Linked DNA regions of Cycloclasticus pugetii PS-1. The protein of the gene in region 2 interacts with the protein of the main gene of each other region in a pairwise test. Links are inferred from orthologs where the notes say so. Each region holds a gene or a part of one and is shown on either strand. Other genes may lie near its edges.

What was found.
Region 1: the proteins of ligA (region 2) and leuS interact in binary tests that used the Escherichia coli proteins (3 or more experiments, as listed by UniProt). The link is inferred for Cycloclasticus pugetii PS-1 from one-to-one orthologs.

The regions. Positions count from the first base shown.
Region 1 is NZ_ARVU01000001.1:1,780,832-1,784,214, reverse strand. Bases 182-3,270 are described here. They hold leuS (leucine--tRNA ligase), read left to right. Parts: upstream 182-545; coding sequence 546-2,996; downstream 2,997-3,270. Other genes in these bases: CYCPU_RS0108625 (LPS-assembly lipoprotein LptE), read left to right, coding at 3,008-3,270; CYCPU_RS0108635 (zinc ribbon-containing protein), read right to left, coding at 182-377. Also shown: more of CYCPU_RS0108635, read right to left, coding at 1-181; more of CYCPU_RS0108625, read left to right, coding at 3,271-3,383.
Region 2 is NZ_ARVU01000001.1:693,935-700,311, forward strand. The notes cover bases 2,598-5,597. They hold ligA (NAD-dependent DNA ligase LigA), read left to right. Parts: upstream 2,598-3,086; coding sequence 3,087-5,108; downstream 5,109-5,597. Other genes in these bases: CYCPU_RS0103430 (cell division protein ZipA C-terminal FtsZ-binding domain-containing protein), read left to right, coding at 2,598-3,090; CYCPU_RS0103440 (GGDEF domain-containing protein), read left to right, coding at 5,125-5,597. In the rest of the region: chromosome segregation protein SMC, read left to right, coding at 1-2,362; more of CYCPU_RS0103430, read left to right, coding at 2,395-2,597; more of CYCPU_RS0103440, read left to right, coding at 5,598-6,258. UniProt on the Escherichia coli protein: DNA ligase that catalyzes the formation of phosphodiester linkages between 5'-phosphoryl and 3'-hydroxyl groups in double-stranded DNA using NAD as a coenzyme and as the energy source for the reaction.

The sequences.
Region 1 (3,383 bases), 1.1 Mb from region 2 along the record:
TGGTAAAGCGTTCCCTTTATGGTATCTAAGTTTAAGTTCTCCCACTCTAATTTTGCTTTATCGACGACCGAATGGGTCCAGTCACCGATTTTACCCTCTATCAAATTTGACTCAAAAGATAGCCAGTCAGAGAACTCCTTTTTTGTGGTTTGTAGATAGGCTGAGGCGTCTTCTAAGTCCCTTTTTAAATAGTCGGCAACTTTACTTGCTTCCTCTTTTGTCAGTTCGCCTAGTTCAACGGCTTTTTCTTGTGCATGTTTTAGGTTTTCACTAAGAGTTGGAATAGCAATTTTTTCAGCCCGTTCAACGGTGTCATGGAGGCGTTGCATCATCTTATCGTAGGCTTGAAGTAACTTATCTTGTATTGAGTTATTCATAAGATCTCCCTGTATGAAGGTCTAGTCTTCTCAATTCAACTTCAGACCCATTGGGTTTAAAGTTTATACAAACAGAAGATGTAACCTTCTATTTAATTCAACTTTAGATTTATAGGTAGCTAAGGTATTCTACCCACCTTATTAAATAGTGTGTCCGACGGTAAAAAAATGCAAGAAGAATATCAACCTTCTCTTATTGAAAAGAGTGTTCAAGAAAAATGGCAATTAACGGGTGCTTTTGAAGTAACCGAGGACACAACAAAGGAAAAATACTATTGTTTGTCTATGTTTCCGTATCCGAGTGGGCGGTTACATATGGGACATGTTCGTAATTACACCATTGGTGATGTAGTTAGCCGTTACCAGCGGATGAAAGGTAAAAATGTGATGCAACCGATGGGTTGGGATGCCTTTGGGTTGCCGGCGGAAAATGCAGCGATGAAACATGGAGTGCACCCTGGTGGCTGGACCTCAGATAATATTGATTATATGCGCACCCAACTTAAACAATTGGGTTTTGGTTATGATTGGAAGCGTGAAGTGGCCACTTGTAATGATGATTACTATCGTTGGGAACAGTGGTTCTTTACGCGCTTACTTGAAAAAGACTTGGTGTATAAAAAAACAGCACCGCTTAACTGGTGTCCAGATTGTAATACGGTGTTAGCAAATGAACAGGTGATTGATGGTTGCTGTTGGCGTTGTGATAACGAGGTTGAAAAACGCGAAATTTCACAATGGTTTATGCGAATTACAAACTATGCTGACGAATTATTGAGCTCGTTGAAAGAGTTGGAAGGCTGGCCTGAGCAGGTTCGCACTATGCAGCAAAACTGGATTGGTCGTTCAGAAGGTGTTGAGCTGTCGTTTGATATTGAAGGCAGTGATAGTACCTTACCTGTTTATACGACACGACCAGATACTTTAATGGGTGTTACCTATGTTGCGGTTGCGGCAGAGCACCCTCTGGCTCTCCAAGCGGCAGAAAATAATACCGATATTGCTGAATTTTTAGATCAATGTAAAACCATGGAAACATCGGAAGCTGCGATGGAGACAATGGAGAAAAAGGGCATTGATTCGGGGCTTAAGGCGATTCATCCATTAACGGGTGAGACGGTACCTATTTGGATCGCAAATTTTGTATTAATGCATTATGGAACCGGAGCAGTGATGTCAGTGCCTGCTCATGATCAGCGTGATTTCGAGTTTGCGAACAAGTATGGCTTAGCAATCAAGCAAGTTATAGCTACCGATAACCCTGATGATATTGATCTTACAAAGCAAGCGTATACGGGCAAAGGAACGTTACTTAATTCAGCGGAATTTGATGGTTTAGATTTTCAGCAGGCCTTCGATGCAATTGCTGAATCATTAAGTGCCAAGGGTAAGGGCAAAAAAACGGTTAACTTTCGTTTGCGTGATTGGGGTATTTCACGTCAACGTTATTGGGGAACACCTGTGCCGGTTATTTATTGTGATGACTGCGGTACTGTGCCAGTGCCCGATGAGCAGTTACCGGTTATTTTGCCTAAGGATGTGTCCTTGGAAGGGGTTGGGTCGCCCTTAGCAAGGCACGAAGAATTTATTAATACAAGCTGTCCAACGTGTGGTCAGCAAGCTAAAAGAGAAACCGATACGTTTGATACGTTCATGGAGTCTTCATGGTATTTTGCACGTTATTGTTGTGCAGATAATGATCAAGCGATGTTAGATGAACGAGCTAACTATTGGCTGCCGGTTGATCAATATATCGGTGGTATTGAACACGCTATTTTGCATCTCCTGTATTCGCGGTTTTATACAAAATTATTGCGTGACCTTGGCTTGGTGTCTTGCGATGAGCCGTTTAAGAACTTGTTAACGCAAGGGATGGTGCTTAAAGATGGCACGAAAATGTCAAAATCGAAAGGCAATACGGTTGATCCGCAAGGTTTAATTGAAAAGTACGGTGCCGATACGGTGCGCCTATTCACTATGTTTGCTGCGCCTCCAGAGCAATCATTAGAATGGTCTGACAGCGCAGTCGAAGGCTCATTTCGATTTATTCGTCGCTTATGGCGTCAAGTCAAAGAGCATGTCGATGGCGGCTTAATCAGCGGATATACAGTTGATCAATTAAGCAGTGAAGATAAGGCGCTTCGTCGACAGGTCCATGAAACCTTAAATAAGGTCAATGATGATTATGGTCGCCGTTTAACGTTCAATACAGCCATTGCGGCTAATATGGAATTGTTAAATTCAGTGTCTAAATTTAAAGCCGAAACGGATGCTTCTCGAGCCTTGTTACAAGAAGCGTTAGAAAGCATTGTGTTGATGTTGTCGCCGATTATTCCTCATGTTTGTGATCAGATGTGGCAAGCTTTGGGCCATCAAGATCCACTGATCGACGTAACGTGGCCAGAATTTGATGAGACGGCGTTGGTGTTGGAGGAAGTGCAAATGGTGGTGCAAGTAAATGGCAAATTAAGAGCTAAGCTGATGGTGGCGGCCGATGCATCTAAAGAAAGCATAGAAAAGTTAGCGTTATCAGAGGACAATGTTAATAAATTTATTGACGGAAAACCTGTTCGAAAGGTTATTATTGTGCCGAAGAGACTGGTTAATATTGTTATTTAGCGGACTAAAATATGATGAACACTCGAACACACTTTTTTGTGATACTGCGTTTAATGACAATACTTTGCCTGTTGTCAGTTTCATTAACGGCGTGCGGTTTTAAATTACGAGGAGCTTTCGAGCTACCTGCTGAACTTCAGAAAATTTATGTGGCTGGCCCTCAGCACACTGACTTAGTAAGAGATTTGAAAGAGCTGCTTGGGTACTCCGCAGAAGTGGTAAGCCAGCGTTCAGATGCCGATGCGATATTAACGATTAAAAAAGAAGAGTCAGAAAATAGAACTTTGAGTGTGGACTCAAGAGGTAAAGTTCGTGAGTCAGAAATGCAGTACTCCGTCATTTATAGTTTGGTGATGGCGAATGGTCAGGTGCTTTTAGATGACCAAG
Region 2 (6,377 bases):
GCAGCAATCATGGGATGAATTTACTTATCGAGTAGCCGAGCCTAAAAGAAGCATTGATGTAGAAAACGCTAAAATAGCTCAGCTTGATAGGCAACTTTTGCAAGCGTCGAAACAATTATCTAAGTTTACAAACGAGCAAAAAACACTTCAGGAAGCTTTGGAACGTGTTGACTTAAGCGACCTTGAAAAACAACATGCTCTGTCCGAATCTCAGCAACAAAAGAGTCAATCGGCAGTGCAAGAGAATCGCGAAAAAATGGCTAGCATGCAGTCGTTAATTCATCAAGAAAGTGAGCTTTTAGCCGACTTGCGTGCTGAAAAGTCACGTTTAACGGCAAGGGTTGAATCAATAACTGTCTTGCAGCGCTCTAGTTTAGGTGAGCCAGATGAAACGGAAAGGCAGTGGTTAAAGGGCCTAGGCTTAGCGCAAGCACCTAAGTTAATTGAGAAAATAGACGTGGTAACTGGCTGGGAAAAAGCAATAGAAACAGTCTTGGGGGTAAGGTTACAGGCAATTTGTACTGAGGGTATGGATGCTGTCGTTGATGCTGGCATGCAATACCCAGTTGATGGCTTAACATTCTTTGATACAACGGTTAAGTCTCAACAATTACCTTGTAAAACGTCGTTAGCGAACCTGATTACCTCTGATTTACCCGCAATGGCTTTGCTGAAAAATGTTCATTTTGCTGAAACGCTGGAGCAGGCAAAAGCCTTAATGAATGAATTAAAAGAGCATGAATCAGTTATTACTAAAGGGTGTGTTTGGCTGCATGTGGATAGTATTTATTTTCAGCATAATGCGCAAAAAGATAGTGCCTTGGCGCTAGAAAAAGAGAAAAAAGAGTTAACGCAACAATTGCACGTGGTGTCGACTAATGTTTTAGATAAAGAAGGTTGGTTAATAAAGGCTCGAGACGAGGTGTCTGAGCTCGAGAAGCAAGGTATTGAGTTGCGCCAACAAGAAGGCAATGCAGTGAGGCAAGTGTCGCAGTTGTGGATGCAGATAAATGAACAGCGTTCAAAACTGGAGATGGCGACGCAAAGGCTGGCAGAGCTAGAGGTTGATATTAATCAGCTCGTTGAGAACCAAGCGACCGATCAAGAGCGTTTAACAGAAAGTAAACGCGTATTGGAGCAGGCCATTGGTCAATCAGCACAAATAGAAACACAGCGTGCTGCATTACAAAAAGAACGTTCAGTTAAAAAAGACCTCTTAGATAGGGTAAAGCAACAAGTGCATAGTTCGCGTGAACGAGTGCATTCATTGATGTTAAAGATCGAAGCGCAACGTTCATCACAAGCGTTGATTGTTCAAAATGCTGAGATGGTTAACGAGCGTTTGCTTCATGCAAAAGAAAAAGTGGCAGAATTGCAGGCTCAATTAACCATGAGCGATGAGCCAATAGAAGAAAAGGAAGTGACTTTGGCTGATCTACTTAAAAATCGAGTTGCTATTGAAAAACGTCTTGTAGAGGTCAGGACTACGGCTGAATCAACAGAACAAACAATTAGAAGCTTGGAAACAACGCGTCATGAATTTGAGCAACTAGTGCAACAGGCAAGGGACAACATGTCTGCCGCAAAAATAGAACATCAGGCTATCTTGGTGCGAAAACAAACCTTAATTGAGCAGCTTGAATCATCGGGCGTTGAGTTGGCTGACACATTGAATGAGATGCCCAAGGATGCAAATGAGACTCATTGGCAAGAGCAGGTGGATGCGCTTGCTGAAAAAATAAATGGTTTGGGGCTAATCAACCTGACGGCAATTGAAGAGTATGAAACACAGTCGGAAAGAAAGCAGTACTTAAATGATCAGCAGCTTGATTTGACCGAGTCGTTGAGGATTTTGGAAGAAGCGATTGATAAAATTGACCGAGAAAGCAAAGCGCTTTTTAAAGAAACGTTTGACAAAGTAAATGCAGGTTTTGAAAAACGGTTCCCAAAACTATTTGGTGGTGGGCATGCGTATTTGCAGCAAACAGGCGAAGATTTGTTGGAAACCGGCGTAACGGTAATGGCGAGGCCACCGGGCAAACGTAATAGCTCAATCCATTTGTTGTCAGGTGGCGAAAAGGCACTGACGGCCGTGGCCTTAGTCTTTTCAATCTTTGATTTAAACCCATCGCCTTTTTGTATGCTAGATGAAGTGGATGCGCCATTAGATGAGGCAAATGTTGGTCGTTTTGCTGAACTGGTTAAAGAAATGTCAGATAATGTTCAAATGATTTTGATTACACATAATAAATCAACGATGGAAATGGCTCAGCAGCTAGCTGGGGTCACCATGAAAGAACCGGGCGTATCGAGATTGGTTACCGTTGATTTGGAAGAAGCCGCTAAAATGGCAACTGGTTAAACGCTAAATAAACGAATTTTTAAGGATAGAAAATGGAAGAAAACTCGTTAAGGTTAATATTGCTCTTAGTGGGTATGGTCATATTGTTGGGGATATATTTTTATGACGTGCTAGAAAAAAAGAAAGCGACCGTTCAACAAGAAGAGCTAGATGACTCGGCATTTGATGAGCGAGTGGATCCGGTGATAGGTGGTGAGCCGTCCTTTTCTGCGGTATTGGACGAACAGCAGGCCCCGACCATTCATGAGCATGTGGACGTGCCTGAAGCGCAAGAGTCAGACCCTTCACCCGTTGATCCAGTGGAGGATGTGCCAGTGGCAGAGCAGGCATTGGTCATTCAACTGGTTGTTTTGCCTCACAGTGGCGGCTCGTTATTGGGTACAGCTTTGATAGATGCGTTTACAGCCTTAGGTCTTGAGTTCGGTGATATGGGGATTTTCCATTATTACCAGCGACATGATGGTGTTGAGGCGCAACAGTTTCACGTGGCAAATATATTAGAGCCAGGCACTTTTCCTGTGGGTAATATGACTGAGTTTGAATCAACAGGGATCATATTGTTTTTTCAAGTCAGTGATGTCGCGCAACCAAGTGAAGCGTTTGAAAATATGTTGAATGTGGCGCGTGAATTAAGTCAGCGCCTAGAGGCGAGATTGGTCGATGCTGAAATGAACGAGTTGAGACCAGATAACATTATGAATATTCAGTCACAGCTTTCTAATTTATGACAATGCATGACGATGTTAAGCGACGTGTGCAGACGCTACGTGAAGAGATAAATCAACATAACCAGAATTATTATCAGTACGACGCACCAAAAATTCCTGATGCCGATTACGATGCCTTATTGCGAGAGCTTCAGTTATTAGAGGCTGAAAACCCAGAGCTAATGAGTGATGATTCGCCGACGCAGCGCGTCGGTTCAGCTCCGTTAGACTCATTTCAGCAGGTAGAGCATGCGGTGCCGATGCTGTCATTAGATAATGCCTTTGACGATGATGAGTTTGAGGCATTTGATAAGCGAGTGCGAGAGCGAGCTGACGGGTTTGAAGATATCGAATACCTTGTCGAGCCGAAATTGGATGGCTTAGCTATTTCTTTGTTGTATGCGGACGGTGTGTTAGTACGTGCTGCAACAAGAGGGGATGGTAAACGAGGCGAAGACGTTACCGAAAATGTTAAAACTATTGGTGCCATTCCACTCAGTTTAAAAGGCGACAATCTACCATTGAGGCTAGAGGTCAGGGGTGAAGTGTTTATGCCGTTGTCTGGTTTTCAGCAGCTGAATCAACAGGCATTGGCGTTAGGTGAAAAGCCTTTTGCTAATCCAAGAAATGCCGCTGCAGGTAGTTTGAGGCAGCTAGATTCAAAAATAACAGCAACCCGTCCACTGGCTTTTTATAGCTATGGTATTGGGGTGGTAGAGGGTTACGAGCTACCGCAGACACAACAGGCGCTGTTTCAGCTGTTGGCTACATGGGGTTTGCCAGTGAGTGATCAGGTGACGACAGCAAGGGGCATGCAGCAATGTCACCAAGCCTATCAAGTGTTGGCGCAAAAAAGAGCGCTATTACCTTATGAGATTGACGGGGTCGTTTATAAAGTTAACGATTTTGCCTTGCAGAAAGCCATTGGTTTTGTGTCAAGAGCGCCGCGTTGGGCAATAGCACGTAAATTTCCAGCACAAGAAAAAATGACCGAAGTAATAGGGATTGATGTGCAAGTGGGTAGAACAGGAGCCATTACGCCGGTTGCTCGATTGGCACCTGTTTTTGTTGGTGGGGTTACCGTTACGAATGTCACGTTACATAACGAAGGTGAAATGCGCAGGAAAGATGTTCGTGTGGGTGATACGGTGATTGTCAGGCGTGCCGGCGATGTGATTCCAGAAATTGTTTCTGTTGTATTGGAAAAGAGAAAGCCTGCATCGCAGCTTTTTGAAATGCCAGTGTCTTGTCCTGTGTGCGGGTCAACAGTGGAGCGCGCCGAGGGAGAGGCGATCGCACGTTGTCCAGCTGGCTTGTTTTGTCGTGCTCAAGTGAAAGAGTCGATCAAGCATTTTGCCTCACGTAAGGCGATGGATATAGATGGGTTGGGTGACAAGATTATTGAGCAATTAGTCGCTCAGGATTTAGTTAAAACGCCGGCTGATTTGTATCGATTAACTCACGAGCAGTTGTCGAGTTTGGAGCGAATGGCCGATAAGTCTGCCAGTAATATTATCGCGGCACTTGAAAAAAGCAAGGTAACGACCCTGCCGAAGTTTCTGTATGCGTTGGGTATTCGAGAAGTAGGCGAGGTGACTGCGGCAAGCTTATCGAGCTATTTTGGACAGCTGGATGTGATACAGAGTGCCACTGTTGAAGAGTTGGAGAAGGTGCCTGATGTTGGGCCTATTGTTGCACAACATATCGTGGCTTTCTTTGAGTTGGCGCATAACCGTGAGGTAATAGCGAGCTTGAAAAACTTAGGGGTTAGTTGGCCCAATGTTGAAGCAGTTCCCCAAGATGATCAGGCTTTATCAGGTAAAGTCTTTGTGTTGACCGGTACATTGTCGACGATGGGGCGTATTGAAGCGAAAGAAGCCTTGCAATTATTGGGTGCAAAAGTGACTGGAAGCGTCTCGAAAAAAACCGATTATGTTGTTGCCGGGGAGGATGCTGGTTCAAAGTTGAAAAAAGCCCAGTCGCTAGGGGTGACGGTATTATCAGAAGACGATTTAATAAAGCTAATAGCAAAGGACTGAATATAACTGTAACGCTATGGATGCCGATTTAGAAACGCAAGTTTGCGTGTTACAAAGCCATATGGATGGCATGATTTCGCGTGCGCAAAAGAATGAGGAAATGTTGAAACGTTTTCAAGACTTGGAAATGCGTTTATTGTCACTGAATTCTTTACGTGAATTAATTGAGCATATTAACGACGATGCCCAGTTAGCCTTTAATCTCGACTCTTTATCGTTGGTGCTCGCAGATGAAGATGATGAGATAAAGCAGTTTCTTACCGAGGATGGTTTTAGGTTTGATGAATACCCGAATATTATTTTTTTATCTAAGGGAGGGGTGTTTAAAGATGAGCTGGGTTTGTCTCAACGAATTTTGCTAGGCGCTGCTAATGATGTCCTACCCCAGGTTTTTTGGCCAGCTAATAAAACAGCGCCAAAGACAGTAGCGATTATTCCTCTTGTGCGGCGTGGTATTTATCTGGGCTGTATGGTGTTTGGTAGTGAAGATGAGGGACGTTTTCAAGTAGAAATGGCGACATATTTTTTGGAGCGTCTAGGTAAGGTGATGAGCGTGTGCATGGAAAACACGCTGAATTATGAACAGCTCAGGCGCACTAGCCTATTTGATACGCTGACAGGGGTGAATAATAGGCGGTTCTTTGAACAACGGATGGATGAAGAGATGCTTCGCTGCTTAAGAACGGGTGATAGTCTGTCGTGTTTGTTTATTGATATAGACTTTTTTAAGGCGGTGAACGATAACTTTGGGCATCAAGTAGGTGATCTGGCGCTTCGACACGTGGCGGAGACATTACGTGGTCAATTGCGAGCAAATGACATTCTGGCGCGTTATGGTGGTGAAGAGTTTGTGGCGATATTGCCAACTGCCTCTGAGAAGAAGGGTATTGAAGTAGCAGAAAGGATGCGGCAGTCGGTTGCTAATGCCTCAATAGAAATGGCCGGCGAAAGTTCACTAGCGCTGACCGTTTCAATTGGTGTTTCAACGTTTGTTGTTGCAGAACCAGGGGTATCTAAGCCTTTGGGGGCTAGTCAGTTAATAGATGTTGCCGATAAGGCTTTGTATCAGGCAAAAAAATCTGGGCGTAATCTCGTGCGCAGTGGTGGAGAAGTAAAGTCGTGCTCAGTTGTTGATAAAAGAGCCGAGTAGCACGCTGGGTTTGTTTCTATGGTTCAGTATAGGGCGTAGCGGCTTCTTTAGGTCATATTTTATGGCGATGTAATGGCGATGTAATGGCGAAAGCTTAGGAGCATTGTTTTGTGCGGGCA